3 regions of the Propionispora vibrioides genome follow, and region 1 is predicted to be linked to each of the others. Evidence: riboswitches for the same ligand, from Rfam matches in the RefSeq annotation. Region 1 holds a riboswitch; each other region holds the start of a gene.
What was found. A riboswitch is a leader RNA that binds a small molecule or an ion and turns the genes downstream of it on or off. The one in region 1 is predicted to bind S-adenosylmethionine.

Region 1 (7,373 bases):
GAGCGAGCGTATCTTTACACCCCCTTTCTATTGATTGCCATTGATGCCCGCGGCAAAGCACAGCAAGGCAAACAGGTGGAGACGGCGGACAGCAGTAAAACCTTGGAGAACTATTCGGGCTATGTCATTTTTAGTGCAACCTTGTACGGTGGTAATGACGCATTGATGCAAAACGCTGCTGTTACGGTAAAACAGGATAAGCGTACAGTCAAAGCGGCCCAATCGACGGTAGAGGTATCCAAAACTAATTGGCCTGACAATAAGCCGCAGTATATGGCCCAATGTTATTTTTATTTTCAGGAAAAGGATATTCAAACCGATAAACCGGCGTTGCTGCATATACTCACTGCCGACAAACAGGAGCATACCTTTTATTTTAATATGGATCGTATAAAATGAAGTATGGATATGAAAACCTGTATAAAAAGGAATTTTTCAATGTAAGAAGAAGTAATTTAAAATAAAATGAGATTATTTCTGAATTGTAACGTCAATAATAACATACGCAAAGGACGGTGCAACATACTGTGCTAAAAAGCATGACCGGTTTTGGCCGAGGCGAATATGTGGACAATGCTCATCGGCTGACGGTAGAAATTAAGGCCGTAAATCATCGCTATAACGAGATTGTCATTCGTATGCCCAGAAATCTTAACGTATTTGAGGATAAGATACGCCGGCATCTTTCCCATGTATTACTTCGCGGCCGGATTGATGTTTTTATCAATATAGATGAATATGGGCAAAAGAATCGTGAGGTAAGGGTTGACAAAGACCTGGCAATCGCTTACCATAATGCCTTGAAAGAATTGACAGAGCTTTTTGCCATTCCTGGCAGCGGTAAAGCAGAAAACGTGTATCACATAGCGAAGTACCCCGATGTGATTCGCGTGGAGGACATTGAAGAAGATGCTCTCTTATTGTGGGAGAAATTATCCCAGGCTTTGGATATAGCCAGCCGGAATTTGCTGACGATGCGTATGGCGGAAGGCTCCAATATAGCTCAGGATTTGACTGCCAGAATAGAAAAACTGTCGGGATTTATTGCGGCGATTGAAGAGCGGGCGCCGCAAATCATGGTGGAATACCGTGAAAAATTGCTGAACCGGATGAGGGATACCCTGGCAACGCTGAATGTGGGGTTGGACGAGGCCCGTATTTTGCAAGAGGTAGCTCTGGTTGCGGAACGGATTAATTTTACTGAGGAACTGGTTCGGTTAAAAAGCCATTTGTCCCAGTTTCAACAGACCTTGCTCGTTGAGGAGCCCGTGGGCAGAAAACTTGATTTTATTGTGCAGGAGATCAACCGGGAAACCAACACCATTGCTTCTAAAGCGAATGATTACTGTGTTGCCAATATCGTGGTGGATGTAAAGAGCGAAATCGAGAAGATTCGGGAACAAATACAAAATATAGAGTAAAACTTTATTACAAATAATTTTAGGAGGATTTAAACTTATGGAAATTAAACTTATTAATATTGGCTTCGGTAATATCGTGTCTGCTAACCGGATTGTGTCCATTGTAAGCCCCGAGTCGGCTCCTATCAAACGTATCATCCAGGAAGCACGTGACAGGGGTATGCTGATTGACGCTACTTACGGACGCCGTACCCGGGCGGTTATCATTGCGGACAGCGACCATGTTATTTTGTCGGCGGTTCAGCCGGAAACGGTAGCCCACCGTCTGGCCAGCAAAGATACCAGCGACGAAAGTGCAGAATAGATATACGTTGAAAGGAGCTTTTTTATGACGCAGCAAGGAATCTTAATTGTTTTATCCGGTCCGTCCGGAGCGGGTAAAGGGACAATTTGCAAAGAGTTGTTGCGTAGCTATCCCAATTTGCATTATTCCGTATCGGCGACGACGAGAGCGGCACGCGCAGGAGAAGTCCACGGTACAAACTACTGGTTTGTTTCACAGGAAGAGTTTCAGGAAATGATAGCGAAGGATGATTTGCTGGAATGGGCCAACGTATATGGCAATTGTTACGGAACGCCCCGCCAATATGTTATGGAACTTTTAAACGACGGTAAGGATGTTATTTTGGAGATTGATACGCAGGGCGCTATGCAGATAAAAAATAAATTTCCGGAAGGAGTTTTTATTTACATCATACCTCCTTCCCTGAATGAATTGGCCAACCGTATTTATAAACGGGGGACCGATAGCCTGGAGTCGATAAAAACCAGGCTCAGTTGCGCCACATTTGAGATTGACTGTGCGCAGCACTATAACTATGTGGTAGTAAATGATTTGGTAGAAGAAGCTGTTCGCAAGATTTCCGCCATTATCACGGCGGAAAAGTGCAATGCAAAGCGCAATACACTGTTGGTTAACGACGTGTGTTGCTGTAAAACAGCTGAATCGTAAATATACTAACGGAGGGAAAACCTGATGATTCATCCTTCACTTGATGTTTTGGTAGGTAAAGTGGATAGTAAATACACTCTGGTGGTGCTGGCGGCTAAACGGGCCCGTGAAATTATGGACGGCGAAGACGCTTTAGTTGACAGCAAATCCAACAAACAAGTGACCATTGCTCTGGAAGAAGTCGCAAGTGACAAGATTTCCTATGAGAGAACAAAAACAGGCATAAAATAGGAGGCACTCCATGATTGACGGGAAAAACATAGTAGTGGGAGTGAGCGGAGGTATAGCCGCCTATAAAGCCGTTGAATTGGTAAGCCGTTTGAAAAAGGCCGGTGCCACCGTCTATGTGATCATGACAAAAGCGGCCACTGAGTTTGTGACTCCCTTAACCTTCCGGGAATTGAGCGGCAACCCTGTGGCTGTTGATCTATGGAGTGAAGTCAAGCACTGGAATGTAGAACACATTGCGTTAGCCAGCACGGCTGATTTATTTGTAGTGGCGCCCGCCACGGCGAACATCATCGGCAAGGTAGCCAATGGGATTGCGGATGATATGCTTTCTACCACCATTATGGCTACGCAAGCGCCGGTGATCATGGCACCTGCTATGAACACCAATATGTACAACAATCCTTTGGTTCAGCAAAATATAGCCAAGCTTACGGCTTTGGGCTATTCCTTTATCGAACCGGCCAGCGGCATGCTGGCCTGCGGCGTAGAAGGCCAGGGCAGGCTGCCTGAGCCGGCCTGTATTGTCGATTATATTGTTGATTTTATGAAAAAGCAGCTTGCCAACCCGGCAAATCCGGTTGAAAAAAATGATTTGGTCGGGAGAAAGGTCATCGTTACGGCAGGAGGAACCAGAGAACCCTTAGATCCTGTACGCTATATCGGTAATCGCTCCAGCGGTAAAATGGGATATGCTCTGGCCGAAGCGGCAAAAGCACGGGGCGCGCAAGTGACATTGATATCCGGTCCCACTAAATTGAAGCCGCCTGAGGGTGTAGCCTATGTGCCTGTGGAGACGGCGGCAGAAATGCGTCAGGCTGTTTTGGCTGAGTACCAGGTGGCGGATATTGTTATTAAAGCGGCGGCTGTAGCTGATTATAAACCTCAGCAGGTGGCGCTGCAAAAGATAAAAAAAGCCGGCGATACGCTTACTTTAGTCCTGGAAAAAAATCCTGATATTTTATTGGAACTGGGACAACGTAAAAACCAGCAGATTCTGATCGGTTTTGCTGCTGAGACGGAGTCGCTGCTAGAGCATGCCGGCGACAAACTTATGAGAAAGAATCTGGATATGATTGTTGCCAACGATGTTACCCAGGCCGGCGCAGGCTTTAATGCAGACACGAATATCGTGAAGCTTTTGTACCGGGACGGACGGATTGAGGAAATCGCTCAAATGACGAAACGGGAGTTGGCCGATGTCATTTTCGATAAAATTCAGCAAATAGTAAAAAAATAGTTGCTTTTTCTATTTTTCTATTTTAAAATTATTTTGTTGAAAATACATATGATTTACTCATCAAGAGCAGGTTGAGGGACTGGCCCGATGAAACTGCGGCAACCGTTAGCTAGACTAAAAAGGTGCCAAATCCTGTGTTTTACACAAGATGGGAGTGACGTAGCTACTCTCCCGTTTTGGAGAGTTTTTTTATTGGTTTGTTATAAGGAGGTATTAGCATGGGAAAGCGTGTATTGTTTACGTCAGAGTCGGTAACGGAAGGACATCCGGATAAGATTGCCGATCAGATTTCCGACAGTATTCTGGATGCGATTATTGCCCAGGACCCGACGGCGAGAGTTGCCTGTGAAACGCTGGTTACTACCGGGCAGGTCCATGTGGCCGGTGAAATTACAACCAAATGTTATGTGGAGATTCCTAAGATTGTCCGCGAAGCAATTAAAGATATTGGTTATACCCGTGCCAAATTTGGGTTTGACGGAGATACCTGCGGTGTATCCATATCCATCGACGAACAGTCGCCGGACATAGCTTTAGGTGTAGATAAGGCGCTGGAGGCAAAGAAAGGTGAAATGGACAATATTGATGCCATTGGTGCCGGCGATCAGGGCATGATGTTTGGTTATGCAACCAACGAAACGGAAGAATATATGCCTCTTCCGATTTCCTTAGCTCATAAACTGGCCAAAAGGTTAACCGACATCCGTAAGAGCGGGGAAGTCGATTATCTGCGTCCTGATGGGAAAACCCAGGTTACTGTGGAATATGAAGATGGTAAGCCGGTGCGGGTGGACACTATCGTTATTTCTACACAACATGGCCCGGAAGTGGATGGCGCCACGATTGAACGGGATGTTTTGGAAAAGGTTATTAGACCAATCGTTCCCGATCATCTGCTGGATGGGGAAACAAAATATTATATCAATCCGACAGGCCGTTTCGTGGTAGGCGGACCCCAGGGTGACGCCGGTTTAACCGGACGGAAGATCATCGTTGATACTTACGGCGGGATGGCCCGTCATGGCGGCGGCGCTTTTTCCGGTAAGGACCCCACGAAGGTAGACCGTTCCGCGGCGTATGCAGCCCGCTATGTAGCCAAAAATGTGGTGGCAGCCGGTTTGGCCGATAAGTGCGAAATTCAATTGGCTTATGCTATTGGTATTGCCCATCCGGTCTCTATTATGGTGGAAACCTTCGGCACGGCTAAGATCGATGAGACTGTTATTGTCAAATTGATTGAAAAACACTTTGACCTTCGTCCGGCAGGAATTATTAATACCCTGGATTTACGCCGGCCAATTTATCGCCAAACGGCGGCTTACGGTCATTTTGGCCGTACCGATGTTGACTTACCCTGGGAACGGACGGATAAGGCAGCAGTTTTACGCCAGGCTGCTCAGATAACTCAGTAGGTCGGCAACTGTCTGTAAGAATCAGAGTATCACCACGATAGAAAATATGCCTGCTTTAAAATCTCGGAGAGGACTTGGTAAAGTCCTCTCTTTGTATGAAAGGGATACTGATGAATCGCATAGCTCAAGTGTGTGTTAATTTACCTGCCCGCAATATAGATAAAGTTTTTTCCTATGCGATTCCGGAAACGTTGCATTTTCTTGATATCGGCTGGCGGGTGGTAGTGCCTTTCGGGAGCAGAACCTATGAAGGCTTTATTGTCGCTCTGTCAGAGGAAACCTCGTCTGAATATGAAGTAAAACCGATTATTGATGTATTGGACAGCCAAGCTTGGTTTAGTGACAGCATGCTGCAAACAGCCAAGTGGATCAGCGAGCATTATCTTTGTACCTTAGCCGAGGCTATGCGTCTTTTCATTCCGGGAAAAACCGGCATAAAAAGTGAAAAGCAGTTCGGCATAACTCCCGACCTGGAGCAAGCGGTCGTGGAACAAATACTGTCCCGCTTGCCGCTTCAGCCGCAAGCGGTCTATGACTATCTGAAAACACATGAACAGGTGGTCCTGTCAAAGTTGAAAAAAATCTTCGGTGATTATACGGAGGCCGCACTGAACGATTTATTAGCTAATAAATTAATTGTCCGCACTACGACGGCGAAAAAGAGGGCGGTGCCCCAGTTTACAACCAGTGTACGGTTAGCAATTCCCCCGGAAGAGGCCGAGACTTATCTGGAAACGCTAGCCGGTAAGCCGGCGCAAAAACGCTTATTGGCTCTATTGCTGCAAAAAGAAGAAGTAAAATATAGTGACCTAAGTACATGGCAGATTACCCGTGATACGGTTAACCGTCTGGTAAAAGCCGGACTGGTGAAAAATGTGAAGCACCAGGTGCTGCGCAACAGCTATGCCGGCATGGGACGCCGGCAGCAGACTGTCCGTTTGACACCGGAGCAACAGCAAACCATTGACCATATCATACCTGCTATTGATGAGCAGCAATATCGTTCTTTTTTGCTGCATGGAATCACCGGAAGCGGTAAAACCCAAGTATATATTGAAGCTGTTGCCGCGGTGCGGCAACAAGATCGCCAGGCGATTGTCCTGGTGCCGGAGATTGCTTTGACCAGCCAAATCGTGTCTCGGTTTAAGGAGCGGTTTGGTGAAGATGTGGTGGTAATGCACAGTAAGCTGTCAATCGGGGAACGGCATGACGCCTGGCAGCGTCTGCAAGAGGAAAGCGCCGGTATTGTGATTGGCGCCCGGTCGGCAGTCTTCTCCCCGGTAACCCGTTTAGGTATTATCGTCATTGATGAAGAACACGAATTTACTTACAAGCAGGAAGAGCAGCCCCATTATCATACCCGGCAAGTGGCCGCTAAACGGACTGAATTGGAAGGAGCTGTGCTGCTGTTAGGCAGCGCGACACCTTCGTTGGAAACCTATTACGCAGCTCAGCAGGGCAGGCACGTATTGCTTACCCTGGATAAGAGAATCGATCATTCTCTCTTACCGGATGTACGGATTGTCGACATGCGGGAGGAATTAGCCCAGGGACGACGCAGTGTCATTTCAGCACCGTTGCAGCAATTGTTGGCCGATACGCTGCGCCGGCAGGAACAGGCTATTATTTTGCTCAACCGCCGGGGTTATGCGACCTTTGTCTTATGCCGTGAATGCGGCCATATCATAAAATGCAAGCACTGCAGCGTTTCCATGGTATATCATAATTCCAGCAATATGCTGCGCTGCCATTACTGCCAGGCTAGCTGTCCGGCACCGGATATTTGTCCTGTCTGTGCAAGCCGGTATATCCGCTATTTTGGCACAGGCACCCAAAAACTGGAGGAAGAACTGGGGAAAATCTTTCCTCAGGCCCGGGTCATCCGTATGGATCAGGATTCTACCAGCAGAAAAATGGCTCATGACCGGATTATAGCGTCATTCTCACGGGGAGAATATGATATCTTATTAGGAACACAAATGGTTGCCAAAGGTCACGACATAAAAAACGTGACTGCCGTGGGCATTATATCAGCCGATTCAGCTTTGAATTTGCCTGACTTTCGCTCCGCCGAACGAACCTTTTCCCTGCTGACCCAAGCCGCAGGACGCGCCGGCCGG
Region 2 (7,373 bases), on a different contig from region 1:
AGCAGGCCTTCGGTTCTGGCCAGTTCCCGGCCGGTGGCGAAAGCATCCTCATTGCTTACCGGAATAATTTCATCAATGACGTCTTTATTGAACACGTCCGGCACGAACCCGGCGCCGATACCCTGGATTTTATGGGGACCCGGTTTGCCGCCCGACAAAACAGGCGAATCCTTCGGTTCAACCGCTACAATTTTAATGTTAGGATTTTTTTGTTTCAAAACTTCGCCAACACCGGTAATGGTACCGCCCGTGCCTACGCCGCCGACAAAAATATCAACCTTGCCGTCGGTATCGCGCCAAATTTCTTCAGCCGTAGTCTTGCGGTGAATAGCCGGATTGGCCGGATTTTTAAACTGCTGGGGAATAAAGGCCTTCGGGTTTTCCGCCACAATTTCTTCGGCCTTTTTAATAGCCCCTTTCATGCCTTCCGCACCCGGCGTCAAAACAAGTTCGGCTCCCAACGCCTTAAGTAATTTTCTTCTTTCAATACTCATGGTTTCCGGCATGGTCAGCACCAATTTATAGCCCTTGGCTGCTGCGACAAAAGCCAGCCCTACACCGGTATTGCCGCTGGTGGGCTCAACAATCAAAGTATCTTTGTCAAGCAGGCCTTTTTCTTCCGCATCGGCGATCATGGCATAGCCGATCCGGTCTTTAACGCTGCCTAAAGGATTAAAATATTCCAATTTAGCAATAACAGCTGCCTCATACCCTTTGTTCTTACGATAGTTGCCAAATTCCAGTAGAGGAGTGTTACCTATTAATTCGGTCAAATTCTTAACAATACGTGACATAGTAAATACCCCCGTTTATATTTTAAATTTACATGATAATGTATCAAGCCCAGGTTATAGTTATGCACGAACAAATACGACCTATACCAAATTTTCAGTTTGATCCGGCGTATAAACTGCTGTTGGTATGGTCAGGAAACGCCACATAAACAAAAAAGGCCAAAGAAGCTGCAGCAAGCATCTCCTTTGGCCTTCAGTTTTTCTGATCAGCCTACCATCCAAACCAACTTGTTACTTACATGATAGTACCAATGACAGGCAATGTCAAGATTTTTTTGCCATTAGGTAACCACTGATTAATTCACCCTGCGCGTCCTGACGGATCTTTTTCCGCCTGGCTGCGGCAGCAAAACCTTGCAATAGGGGCCGCTATTCCTGCGGTTTTACTTCCTTGCCAGTCGAAAAAATCTCTCGCCAGCCCGACAGGTTCATTTAATCAGCGGTTACCTAGTGCTCCATTTCTTCCGGCCATTATCCTTCATTATGCAACGCCTGCTGCAAATCCTCAATTAGATCTTCCACGTCCTCAATCCCTACGGAAAACCGCAAAAGACAATCGGAAACCCCCAGCCGGTCCCGAACCTCGGGCGGCACATCGGCGTGTGTCTGAACAGCCGGGAAGGTAATCAAAGATTCCACGCCGCCCAGACTTTCGGCGAACTGAATCAGCCGGACCCGGGACAGCACCTGTGGAACCAGCGAAGGACAGGCCACATCAAAAGAAAGCATGCCACCATAGCCAGAAGCCTGGGCATCCTGAATGGCTTTGCCCGGATGGTCTTCCAGGCCAGGATAATAGACTTGTTTGACCTGTGGCTGGGTTTGCAGCCATTTAGCAATGGTAAGCGCATTGGCACTGTGTTTTTCCATACGCAAAGCCAGCGTTTTAATGCCCCGCAGCAGCAGCCAGCTATCCTGCGGTCCCAGAATGCTGCCGGTCGAGTTCTGGATGAACCGTATCCGTTCCCCCAGCTCCGCAGTGCGGGCAACGACGGCACCACAAACGGTATCATTGTGGCCTGACAAATATTTTGTCCCACTGTGGATGACAAGGTCCGCGCCTAAAAGTAAGGGCTGTTGGAAATAGGGGGATAAGAAAGTATTATCCACAATCGTATGAATATCACGCTGCGCCGCCATACAGGCAATCGCTTTGATATCGGCAATTTTCATCAGCGGATTGGTCGGTGTTTCAATTAAAATGGCCGCCGTATTTTTCTGAATTGACTCCTGGACTTCTGTCAGGTTGCTGCTGTCAATGAAGCTCACCGTAAAACCCAGATTGGCGAAAATCTGGTCCAACACGCGATAGGTACCGCCATAACAATCTTCGGTAACGATAAAATGACTGCCCGGTTTATATAACAATAATACCGCCGTCACAGCGGCCATGCCTGATGCAAAGACATAGCCGGCAGCACCGCCTTCCAGATCTGTAATAGCCTTCTCAACCGCTTCCCTGGTTGGATTCTGGGAACGGGAATAATCATAGCCGGTGCTTTCCCCTAACGCCGGATGCCGAAAGGTGGCATTTTGATAAATTGGTGTGCTGATCGCACCGGTGCGCGGGTCGGACCCTACGCCGCAATGAACTATTTTTGTACTCAGTTTCATAATATCCCCCATTTAACTAAAATCGTAACTAAGACTGGTTTCAGGGCCGAGCCCCCGGTGCCCGGGCTGTTTGTTTGCCCTGTTGGGCAACCGGTAGAATTATACAGTATGCTGGCGGCCGGATTACGTTTTTTCCGGCTAAACAGACCTGTTTTTATTATCCCTTCCGGCATAATAAAAACCCCTCTCCGCAGAAAGGGGTTTTACTGTTATAAAATACCCTTCCCTCATCTTCCAGGAAATCATTCCTGCTGGAGTTAGCACCACTGCATTGCTGCCGGTTGCCGGGTGTCATCGGGCCAGTCCCTCGACCACTCTAAATAAGAGAATTTAAAGTTATGTAGATGTATATTGTTTTTCATTCTACCTCAGAAGCAAATCACTGTCAAGAGGTTATGCCTCCATTTCCCGCCCGGGTACCAGCACCACTTTTATGGCTTGTCCCTGTTTGATCACCGCATAAGCCTTATCCCATTCAGCGAGCGTAAATTGATGGGAAACCAGTTCCTGCGTTTTTATGGCTCCTTCATTAATCAATTGAAGGGATGGTTCCCAGTCAAACGGATTCTGGCTGCGGCTGCCAATAATCCTCAGTTCCTTTTGAATGATCTTGTCAAAGTCGGCCGGCAGCTCAGCTGTGGGAAAAACTCCGGCCTGCACGTAAGTTCCCTGCTTGCGCAAAAGCTCCAGTCCCGTAGCCACCGAAGGCGGCGCCCCGGTGCACTCAAACACGATATCCGCGCCATAGCCTGCCGTCGCGCCGGCCACAAGCTGCCGCAGATCCTGCTGCTCAATATCCACGGCCTGCGTTATTCCTACCTCCCGCGCTTTTTCCAACCTGACCTTATCCTGCGGCAAACCGGCGATAATCACCTGAGCGCCAAACCGGCGGGCCATTTGCGCCGTCAGCAGGCCGATCGGGCCTGGCCCCAGCACCACCGCCACATCACCCGGCTGCACGCCGGCTTTGGTGGCAATATGATGGGCGCAGGCCACCGCCTCAGTCATCGATGCAGCCAAAAAGCTAACCTTCTCCGGCAGCTTATGAACGCTTGCCGCCCGGATCACCAGATATTCGGCAAACGCGCCGTCTACCTGGGTACCAATCCCCTGGCGCCGGCTGCACAGGTTATACTGTTTTGTTTGGCAATACCGGCATTCACCACAGGCTGCTGCTGTTGTTTCCGCCGTCACCCGGTCACCCACCTGAAAACCGGCAACTCCTGCGCCGAGAGCGCTGATTTCCCCGGAAAATTCGTGTCCCAGCGCTACCGGCACGGCTACTTTGTATTTCCCCTCATAAGTATGTAAATCAGTGCCACAGATGGCGGCGTACGCCACCTTGATTTTTACCTGCCCCGGACCGGGCTCCGGTTCCTGTTTATCCACTACCTGTAAATGGCCATAGCCGGTTTCCCGTTTTACCAATGCTCTCACCCATACCACTCCCTTAATCCGCTATGAATGTAAAAATAAAAAAAGGCCAGGACAATCCCACTAGGATTATCGCAGCCTTCAGTAGCTCTGATCAGCAAACGCATTCTTTTTACTTACCATTATAAAGTCTGAAGAGATTTTGTCAAGAAAAACTCCTTGCTGGCACCGCCAGACTATGGGTGCGCAACTTGTTGCTCCAAACATTTTTATAATTGACGATCCTGTAAAAATAGTATATGATCAAACCATACTTTAAAAGAAAATAATCCCTGCCTATATGGTTAACCGTTCAATGGAAACCGGAGATCATACGCTGTGCGTATGGTCTTTTTTGTTGTACAGGAAGCCGGATTCAAGAGCGGTTTTCTGCAGTAACACAAACATAAATGGAGGAATGAAGATGAGTGTTAACTTAACAAGTCCGGCCGTCGAACTCCGGGAATCGCGTCTGCATACGATCACCGGCTACGAAGGCGATGCCGCCCGTTTAATCAGTTGCCGCGACCTGCCCAACCGGGAGAGAAGCTTTACCCAGTGCGGTTCCTGCGGCGCCGATCAGGTTATGAACCTGTTGAGTCAGATCCAGGATGCCGCTGTCGTTGAACATGGCCCTGCCGGCTGCGCCAGCGACATTCCCTTTCGCAATGGTGTTTTCCGTATGGGAAACCGGCGCTTAGGCTATCACGTGCATAATATCAAATATATCAATACCAACCTGAATGAAAATGATACCATTTACGGCGGCGAGGCCAAACTGGATCAGGCGGTCCGGGAAGCGTACCGCCGCTTTCAGCCTAAAGCCATTTTTGTCACTACCACCTGCGCTTCGGCTATTATCGGCGATGATGTTCCCGGTATTTGCGACGCCCTGGAGGAAGAGCTCGGCATCCCGGTCATTGCCACCTTATGCGAAGGCTTCCGCACCAACATCTGGGCCACCGGCTTCGATTCGGCCAATCATAGCATTCTGCGCAAAATTGTTAAACCGGCCAGACAGAAACAGGCCGATTTGATTAACGTCATTAGCTTCGAGCACCATTTTTTGTATCAGAGTGTGTTTGAACAGCTGGGGTTACGCGCCAATCATATTGTGCCGTTATCCACGATTGAACAATTGGAACATATTTCCGAGGCCGCCGCTACTGTCCAATACTGTGAAACCTTAGGCAGCTATCTGGCGGCCGGCTTGGAGGAATATTTCGGAGTTCCCGAGGTCAAAGCCCCCGCCCCCTTTGGTCTGAAAGCTTCGGATGAACTGCTGCGGGAAATCGGCCGTCTTTTTAACAAAGAAGCAGCAGCGGAAAAAGTCATTGCCAACGAACGGGCCAACATTGCCCGGGATCTGGAACGGCTCAGAAACCGCCTGACCGGCAAAAAAGTTTATATCGCGGCCGGTGGTCCGCTCGCTTACAGCATTATTGCCCTGGTTAAGGACCTCGGTATGGAGGTCGTTGGCACTTCAGTATGGCACCATGATCAAACCTACGATAACGATGATGACCGGATCAACTTTCTCAATTTTGCCGTCAAAACATACGGAAATTTTCATGTAGGTGTTTGCAATAAACAAGCCTTTGAGGTAACCAATGCCATCAATAAGTACCAGCCCGATATTGCCATCACCCGCCATATTGAAACCGTATGGGCCGCCAAACTAGGAATTCCCTCCATCTTTGCCGGCAACCAACCGACAGAAATGCTGTATGACGGGTTGATCCGTTTCGGCCAGACCATTGATGATGCCATTTCCAATCCGGCGTACATCAAAAACGTAGCCAAGCATAGTAAACTTCCCTATACCGATTGGTGGCTCAACCAAAATACCTACTCTTTCTTAAGGAGCGAATGATATGACTGGAATCTTACAAGGACCGCGCCACGGCTGTGCCTTAGGTGCATTTCAAAGCGTTGTCGCCATTGAGCGGGCCATTCCCATCCTGCATGCCGGCCCCGGCTGTGGCTCCAAGCTGCACCGCGGCTTATCCCGGGCCGGCGGTCAGCAGGGTACCGGCTACGCCGGGGCCGATGCCATGCCCTGCACCAATATGATTGAAAAAGACGTTGTTTTTGGCGGTACCGATAAATTGCGGGACGTCATCTCCGGAACCTTACAGATTATGGACGGTGATTTTTTCGTTGTCCTGACCGGCTGCACCGCCGACATTATCGGCGACGATGTCAGCAGCATTGTCAGCGAATTTACGCAGCAAAACATTCCCATCGTCCATGTTGAGACAGCAGGCTTTAAAGGAGACGGTTACAAAGGCCACGAGCTGCTGCTGGAGGCGATTATCAACCAGTACTTAAAACCGGTAGAGCAAACAGAACCCAGCCTGGTCAACGTATTTGCCAGCGTACCGCGCCATGATCCCTTTTGGGAGGGCGATTTGCATGAGTTGAGGCAGCTCTTGGCGGGTATCGGTCTTAAAGCGAATATTTTGTTCGGCTACAACAGCGGCGGCCGCCAAGCGCTTGATGCCATCCCCGCTGCCCAGTTCAATCTGGTGGTTTCCCCCTACATCGGACTGAAAGCGGCCCAATTGCTGCAGGAAAAATTCGGCACCCCGTTTCTTCATTATCCGGTGCTGCCTGTGGGTGGCACGGAAACCTCCCGCTTTTTACGCACCGTAGCCGAATTTGCCGGAACAGCATCGCCGGCAACGGAAGCGTTTATTAAAGAGCAGGAAGCTGAATTTTATCATTACATTATCCGGGCGGCCGATGTACTAACCGAGTACCAGCTTAATCAGCCCAAACGGTTTTATAATATCAACGATACTTCCTATGCCCTGGCGTTCAGCAGATTCCTGGTAAATGAACTGGGCTATTTCCCGCTCCACCAGTTTGTAACCGAAGAGGTGCCGGAAGAATATCAGGAAACCATCAAACAATATTTTCAGGACCTGGCGCCGGGTATTTCCTCGGATATTACCATTACACAAGACAGTGGCGTCATTGAAGACCATATCCGTTCCACCCGCCATCTGACCACACCGCTGTTTCTCGCTTCCTGCTGGGAACTGGACGTAGCCAGAGATGCTAAAGGTATTCACCTTAGCGTCGGGCTGCCGGTTATCGACCGGTTAGTACTGCATCGCACCTATGCAGGGTACCGCGGCGGTTTGAACCTGGTCGAGGATATCTATTCCCGCTTGCTGGGCAAGCACCGCGAATAATTCCTAGAAATATAACCTAAAGCAGCGCCGTTAGTTTCCTTATCGGAAAACTAACGGCGCTGCTTTAATCTATCCTCATATTTTTATCAATCGCTTCCCCTGTTTCAATAGCCACTTGCTTGCCTTACGGCGAATTTTTATCATGGGTTGCCAAAAATCAGCGGTTCCCTAAAAAAGATTGCCTCCGGCGTCAAAAGCCAGCTCGGCTGGTTCCTCTTCCGCCGCAAAACGGCTGTCACCGCGCAGTTCTTCATACAAGGCGGCTGAAACGTACAGTGTATCCAAGGCGGCGGTATTTTTTATGCGGGCCACTTTAAGACGCGGAACTGAAATTCCTCCGGCCCCTTGAATA
Region 3 (7,373 bases), on a different contig from region 1:
TAGAAGTGTTTTTATATTAAAAATCAGACACAGGGGGTCTTCATTGTGCCATTTAACATTTTAGTCTTAAACCAGCTAAAAGAAAATCATATGGCAGCCATCCAGGATGCCGCGCCAGGCAGTTCAATCATCACCGCCGACCTGTCCACAGCCGGCCAACATATCGCCAATACAGACATTCTGGTAGCCTGGGGCAACCAGGATATTCGCCAGCTCTACACCGCCGCACCGCAGCTTCGCTGGGTTCACGCCCTGAGTGCCGGCGTGGAGGACTGGCTATTTCCCGAATTGGTCAACAGTTCTACCTTGCTAACCAACTCCAAGGGAATTCACGGCATCCCCATATCCGAGCATGTCCTGGCCCTCATGCTCGCTTTTACCCGCGGACTCAATCTGCTGATACCGCAACAACACCATAAGCAATGGAAACGGGTGCGGGTCGACGAAATACACGAAAAAACAATCGGCATTGTCGGACTTGGCAATATCGGGCGGGAAATTGCCAAAAAGGCCAAAGCACTGGGCATGCACGTAGTGGCAACCAAGCGGGAAGCAACCACAGAACTATTTGTCGATGCGCTGTACACACCCGATTACCTGACAAAAATGCTGAGCATCTGCGATTTTGTTGTCATGTCGCTACCCTTAACGGAAGAAACCAACGGAATGTTCAATCTGGACTATTTCTCGGCCATGAAACGGACAGCTTATTTCATTAACATTGCCCGTGGCGGTGTCATTGTCGAAGCAGACCTGATTACCGCTCTGGAACAGCAGCTAATCCAAGGTGCCGGTCTGGATGTTTTTGCCCAGGAACCGCTGCCAGACACTTCGCCGCTTTGGAACATGCCTAATGTCATCATCACGCCCCATCTGGCCGGTTTATCTCCCAGCTACCTGGATCGCGCCATTCAGTTGTTTGCCGATGATTTAACACGGTTTATCGATAATGATCAAATTCTTAATATAGTGGATAAACAAAAGGGGTACTAAGGCGTGTTTGCAGGCTAACGGAATGATCCATGGCACAGAAAGCGCCGTCAGGGAGCGTTTCGGATAGTTTGCAAGCAAACACGCCCTAATTCATATTATCGGCCTTTCGGAGAAGACAAAGCTCCGGTGGATCATCCTTGGCCGGAGCTTTATGATGTCGCCTTATGATTTCGATAATTTCGGGCTCGGTCCCGACCTGACTCAGTAACGCAGCTCCCCGCTCGGCATGATTAAAATAGATATAAAAGGCATGCCGCAAATTGGCAGGAAACGTTCCTCGTCCTTGCCTGCCCCAGGCTTCAGCCCAGGCGGGAGCACAGGCATGAGCCAGCACCGCCATAATTTTACCGGCTGTATTGATATCACCACGCCGCTTCCCCACATCGTGCAGCAAAGCGCAGCGAATCAACCGGTGTATGTCAATCGCCAGCCGGCCGGAAAAACTAAGCGCCGTATAGGTTACATTCAGTGCATGCCGCTGTTCGGCCATGCTCATGCCCCAAAATAATTCCTGCTCACCGGGTCGCAAATAACGGTTTGCAAATTCTTCCTCATGTCTGTTTATGCTGGCGGTAAGAGCCGAAATCACTTGTTTCACCCGTGAAAACATGACAGTCTGCTCCCTTAGGCTAAATATAGATAAGTTCTTTACAGCTTTTAGCTTTTTGGCTGGCAGCAGCTTCCTGACGTGACTGCGGGAATAGGGCCAGTTCGACGGACTGCCCCTGCATTCTTAATTCAGAAGCCTTTTGAATAGCCTCCGTCAGTTTGCCGGTTTCCCAGCCCACATACCACTCACGAAAATCAGCGTCCAGTGAAATACCCTGCCGTTCCAATGCCAGCAATACCCGCTCTATTCCTAAGGCAAAGCCGGTGGATGGGCAGTCAACACCGAAGGAAGACACCATATTATCGTAGCGTCCGCCACCGCATAGCGGAAATCCCAGTCCGGGCGTATAGCCTTCAAATACCATGCCGGTATAGTATTCAAAATCCCGGATGATCCCTAAATCAAAATTGACATACTGCTCCACACCGTACCCTTTCAGCAGGCAGTAAATATCGGACAGGTTGTCTAGAGCGGCCCGGCTGACCGGATTCTTAACCATCGCGTAGGCTTGGTCCAGCAATTCTTCTTTGCCGTACAACAGCGGAATCTGCCGCAGCAAAGCCTGAACGTCAGAGCTTAGTCCGCTGGCCGTCAGAATTTCTCCCAGGCCGACCACATTACGATTTACCATACATTGCTTGACCTTTTGGCGCTGTTCGGCGGTCAGGCGGCTTTCTTCCATGATTCCGTTGATAAATTCCACCTGGCCAATATTAACCTGAAAGGTTTGCAAACCGGGATCCTTCATTGCCTGTACAGCCAAAGCAATAATTTCTGCGTCGGCCGCCGGTCCCGGAACGCCCAGCAGTTCTACTCCGGCCTGATAGAATTCACATTGCCGTCCGGCCTGCGCCTGCTCATAGCGAAATACATTGGTTAAATAGAATAAGCGGAGCGGCAAACTGTTTTCTTTAAGCCGGGTAGATGCCACCCTGGCAATGGGAGTAGTCATATCCGGGCGTAGCGCCAGAATGTGATTCTTTTTATCAAAAAACTTGAACATATTCTGCGTCATCTGCTCGTCACTGCCGGCAGACAAAGTTTCCAGATATTCAAAAGTGGGTGTGACCACCTCATCATAGCCCCACTTGGCAAATAATCCGGCCAGCGAACCTTCCACAATCCGTTTATATTTTGCTTCCCGCGGCAAAAAATCTCTGGTGCCGTAAGGAATTTGCGGTACAAATTCATTTGTCTTCATTAAATGGTTACACTCCGTTTCAACATAAATTCAATAAAAACTTACTCTTTTCCCTTTTCGTCAAGCCGCGAAAGAACAATGCCATATCCGTCGGCGCCGTAATTCAGGCAGCGTTTCACGCGGCTGATGGTTGCCGTACTGGCGCCTGTTCTTGCCACAATATCATCATAGGTCGACCCCAACTGCAACATCCGGGCAACCTCCAAGCGCTGCGCTAGAGACTTAAGTTCCCCAATGGTGGAAACATCTTCAAAAAACTGATAACACTCCTCTTCATCCTGCAACAGTAAAATAGCCTGAAACAGTTGATCAATCAACGGATCCTTTAGTTTAGGATTCACCGGCATGGCTAGTGTCACTCCTTATTTTTCCATACTGTATATCAATATATTATATATTCGTGCAGCTAAATAGATTTCCTTCTTTATTCCTTTTTTTCTTTACTCTGTGAAAACTTTATTAAAATGTCCGTTTAAGAAAGATATTATCCAAACAATCTTCTTGACACATACAAAAAACCATGATAGGATTTAAAAAATGAATGATATTATTTATCATCTAGAGTTGGCTGAGGGACTGGCCCAATGAAGCCGCGGCAACCATCCGGAAGGAACGGTGCCAATTCCTACAGGATTTTATCCTGGCAGATGAGAGAAGCCCAAGAGTATGTGCTGGTCTCTTCGCTGCGAAGAGATCTTTTTATTTGCGCGAAAGGAAGGAGCCCCATTGATTAGTTTAAACGGGATTGAAAAAGTATACCACAGTCAGTCCGGCCAAATTCATGCTTTACGAGGCATTAACCTGGAAGTCAAGGCTGGTGAAATTTTCGGAGTAATCGGTAAAAGCGGCGCCGGCAAAAGTACGCTGATCCGCTGCATCAACCGTCTAGAGCAGCCTACGGCCGGAACAGTGATCGTCGACGGTCAGGACATCACAAAGCTAACGGAAAACGAACTCAGGGAATCACGAAAAAAAATCGGCATGATTTTTCAGCATTTTAATTTACTCTCCTCCCGCACGGTTTTTGACAACATCGCTTTCCCCCTTGAATTGGCCGGCTACGCCAAACAGGATATTGAGGATACGGTAGTCCGTCTCTTAAAATTGGTCGGGTTATCGGACAAACGCGATCAATACCCTTCACAGTTAAGCGGCGGTCAAAAACAACGGGTAGGTATCGCCCGGGCTTTGGCCAACCGCCCCAAGGTATTACTTTGCGACGAGGCCACTTCGGCCCTTGACCCGCAAACTACCAAGTCCATTTTGGAATTATTAAAGGACATTAACCGGGAGCTTAAATTAACCATCGTCCTCATAACCCACGAAATGCATGTTATCAAAGAAATCTGCGACCAGGTGGCAGTTATGGAAAATGGTTTGATTATCGAGCAAGGACCTATTTTGGATATCTTTACCCAGCCCCAGGCAGCCATTACCCAGGAATTTATCGGCACCATCATGAATCACGATTTGCCGGATCATTTTAAAGATATGCCCCTTTCGCGGACACCGCTTCCCGACAGTAAACTGTTGCTGCGTCTTTCGTTTATTGGCGATGCTGCCGGCGAGCCAATCATTGCCGGGATGATCCGGCGCTTTGATATCGATGTAAGCATTCTTTACGGAAATATGGATCATATCAGAAATGTCTCCTTCGGTACATTAATTGTTGAATTATCAGGCAACCAGGATGCTATCCATAGGGCGCTTGAATATACCAAGGCACACGAAGTGGGAAGCGAGGTGATCGGCTATGTCCCAAGACATGCTTATGCTGCTGTTTGAAGCCCTGCTTGACACAACCTATATGGTTGCTGTTTCCACATTGATTTCCACCCTGCTCGGTATACCGCTTGGTGTTATCCTGGTTGTTACCGATAAGCGAGGCATCCTGGAAAGTCTGTACATCAACCGTGTTTTAGGCAGTATTGTAAACGCAGCCCGTTCTACTCCCTTTATCATTTTAATGGTGGCCATCATTCCCTTAACCCGCTTATTAACAGGCACCTCTATCGGCACCAATGCAGCTATCGTTCCATTAAGTCTGGCGGCCATTCCCTTTGTCGGCCGGGTTGTGGAGTCGGCTCTGAAAGAGGTTGATTACGGGGTGGTTGAAGCCGCGCAGGCCATGGGAGCCTCTCCATTTGAAATCATCCGCAAAGTATTGATACCGGAATCGCTTCCTTCTATTATATTAGGGATCACCTTAACCATCATCAACTTGATCGGTTACTCGGCCATGGCCGGTGCGATCGGCGGCGGCGGTCTGGGCGATTTGGCAATCCGCTATGGTTATCAGCGGTTCCGCGCCGATATTATGCTGGCCACGGTAGCCATTCTAATTGCTCAGGTCCAAATCGTTCAATCCTGCGGTGACTATCTGGCCCGCAGAGTAAACAAAAGGTAAGTGCTATTCGTTTTCCAAGCAAGACCATATATCTATTATTTTTTAGGAGGATTCATTATGAAAAAACTGGTTTTACTCATGGTTTCCCTATTAGCATTGACGGTTCTTTTCGCTGGCTGCGGCAGTAATGATAAAAAAGAACCCAATGCCACTGCTGCCAAAACGGTGTTAAAGGTAGCAGCTACCCCCGTACCGCATGCTGAAATTCTGCAGGTGGTTAAACCCATACTGGCAAAAGAAGGCATCGACCTTCAAATTGTGGAAATGAACGACTATGTCCGTCCGAACATTGCCGTTGCCGAGAAAGAACTGGACGCCAATTTCTTTCAACATACGCCTTATCTGAACAAATTTGCCGCAGAGCATAATTTGCAATTAAGCAATATTGCCGGCGTACATATTGAACCGATGGGCATCTACTCCAAAAAAGTAAAAGCGCTGACCGAAGTTGCCGCTGGCTCGCAGGTAGCGATTCCCAACGACCCCACCAATGGTGGCCGGGCACTGGTTTTATTGGAAAAAGCCGGTCTGCTGAAACTGAAACAGGGAGTCGGCATTAACGCAACTGTAGGCGATATTGTTGAAAATCCTAAAAATCTAAAAGTAACCGAGCTGGAAGCGCCTCAACTGCCCCGCGCTTTGGACGATGTAGCCATTGCCGTCATCAATACCAACTATGCTTTGGAAGCAAAGCTGGTGCCGACCAAAGACGCTCTGTTTATTGAACAGAATGACTCGCCGTTTGTCAACATTTTAGTAGTTCGCAAAGGTGATGAGAATCGTCCGGAAATTCAGAAACTGGCCAAAGCCTTAACGTCTGATGAAGTGAAGAAATTCATCAACGACAAATATCAGGGAGCTGTTGTTCCCGCCTTCTAGGACTTGTTAAACCGTATACGTAAAAGACAACCCGGAGAAATTCTCCGGGTTGTCTTTTTGCTTAGCCCCAGGAAACGAAGAGGGAAAGTCTCCGCCAACAAGACGGAGCACTTTCCCTCTTTCTTATCCCGCTCTTTATAAGGTTTTCGGACGCTTCCGCCGGAATAGCCGCAAAAAAAGATTCCGCAGCGAAGCAAGAAAAGAGTGTTTTTCAAAAAACAGAAAAATGATGGGAATGCCGATTAAGGTGAAGAAAGTTGAGGAAGCCAGACCACCAATAACTACCCAGGCCATACTGACCCGTGTCTCCGCGCCGGCGGTTACGGCCAGAGCGGTGGGCAGCATCCCGGTAATCATCGTCAGCGTAGTCATAAAGATTGGCTTTAAACGGGTCTTGCCGGCTTCAATAATGGCATCCTGTGCTTTCATACCCCGTTCCATCAACGTCAGCGTATAATCTAAGAGCAACGTACCGTTTTTGGCTACCACGCCATCCATAACCAGAATACCGATCAAGGAGTATAAATTAATGGTATTGCGGGTAATTGCCAAAAAGAGTAGCGATCCGATCAAGCCAAAGGGCAGTGAAAACATACGGATAAAGGATGTAGACAGCGATTCGTACAATGTGGAAAGCAGCATATATACCAAAATGAGCGATAATCCCAGGGCCTGCGCCATTTCACCAAAGGTGGTGTTCATATTGTCCGCCTGCCCGGTGAAACGGTAGGTTACATTAGTTCCCAAATCCTCCGGCTTTATGTTTTTGCTGATATCGTTTAGCACTTCCTGCAACGGACGATCTGTGACATTAGCCGCTATGTTAATTGATTCCTGTTTATCTACCCGTCGCAGCATGACCGGACCAACGCCATCCTGCAGGCGAGCCACATCGCTCAGCTTCACTAAACCGTTGCCGGCTTTTACCGGTATGGAACTTATATCGGAAGCCTTAAAACCTTCGCTATATTTAAGGCGTACATAAATATCCGTATCCTGTCCATCATTAGTCGGATCATTGGCATAATAACCGGCTAACGTTCCGGCCACCGCGCCGGAAAATACATTGTTGACTTCATTAACCGTAGTATTAAAGAATTTCAGCCGTTCCCGGTCCACCGTCAGCCTTAGTTCAGGCATGCCTTCGCTATAGGAGCTACGGACATCCTTAACGCCAGGTACCTTGGCAATAATATCCTGTATCCGGTAGGAGGCTTTGATAATATTATCTAAATTAGCTCCCCGGATTTCAATCTGCACCGGTGAATTATTGGGGCCGCCGC

Region 2: another riboswitch for S-adenosylmethionine. It lies ahead of BMW43_RS12955 (trans-sulfuration enzyme family protein); the one in region 1 lies ahead of metK (methionine adenosyltransferase).
Region 3: another riboswitch for S-adenosylmethionine. It lies ahead of BMW43_RS07050 (methionine ABC transporter ATP-binding protein); the one in region 1 lies ahead of metK (methionine adenosyltransferase).

Annotation. Positions count from the first base shown of each region.
Region 1 covers NZ_FODY01000001.1:145,311-152,683, reverse strand. Annotated here, with positions in the region: gene BMW43_RS00840 (hypothetical protein) at 1-399, shown strand, start outside; gene BMW43_RS00835 (YicC/YloC family endoribonuclease) at 528-1,421, shown strand; gene remA (extracellular matrix/biofilm regulator RemA) at 1,459-1,725, shown strand; gene gmk (guanylate kinase) at 1,750-2,373, shown strand; gene rpoZ (DNA-directed RNA polymerase subunit omega) at 2,398-2,604, shown strand; gene coaBC (bifunctional phosphopantothenoylcysteine decarboxylase/phosphopantothenate--cysteine ligase CoaBC) at 2,615-3,841, shown strand; SAM riboswitch class I at 3,896-3,996, shown strand; gene metK (methionine adenosyltransferase) at 4,060-5,253, shown strand; gene priA (primosomal protein N') at 5,364-7,373, shown strand, end outside.
Region 2 covers NZ_FODY01000016.1:19,810-27,182, forward strand. Annotated here, with positions in the region: gene cysK (cysteine synthase A) at 1-794, opposite strand, end outside; gene BMW43_RS12955 (trans-sulfuration enzyme family protein) at 1,266-2,408, opposite strand; SAM riboswitch class I at 2,633-2,735, opposite strand; gene BMW43_RS12960 (zinc-binding dehydrogenase) at 2,802-3,845, opposite strand; gene BMW43_RS12965 (nitrogenase component 1) at 4,246-5,694, shown strand; gene BMW43_RS12970 (nitrogenase component 1) at 5,696-7,021, shown strand; gene BMW43_RS12975 (lactate racemase domain-containing protein) at 7,190-7,373, opposite strand, start outside.
Region 3 covers NZ_FODY01000006.1:82,425-89,797, forward strand. Annotated here, with positions in the region: gene BMW43_RS07030 (D-2-hydroxyacid dehydrogenase) at 46-993, shown strand; gene BMW43_RS07035 (HDIG domain-containing metalloprotein) at 1,079-1,603, opposite strand; gene hisZ (ATP phosphoribosyltransferase regulatory subunit) at 1,623-2,804, opposite strand; gene BMW43_RS07045 (YerC/YecD family TrpR-related protein) at 2,846-3,151, opposite strand; SAM riboswitch class I at 3,356-3,458, shown strand; gene BMW43_RS07050 (methionine ABC transporter ATP-binding protein) at 3,531-4,589, shown strand; gene BMW43_RS07055 (methionine ABC transporter permease) at 4,558-5,211, shown strand; gene BMW43_RS07060 (MetQ/NlpA family ABC transporter substrate-binding protein) at 5,269-6,090, shown strand; gene BMW43_RS07065 (efflux RND transporter permease subunit) at 6,226-7,373, opposite strand, start outside.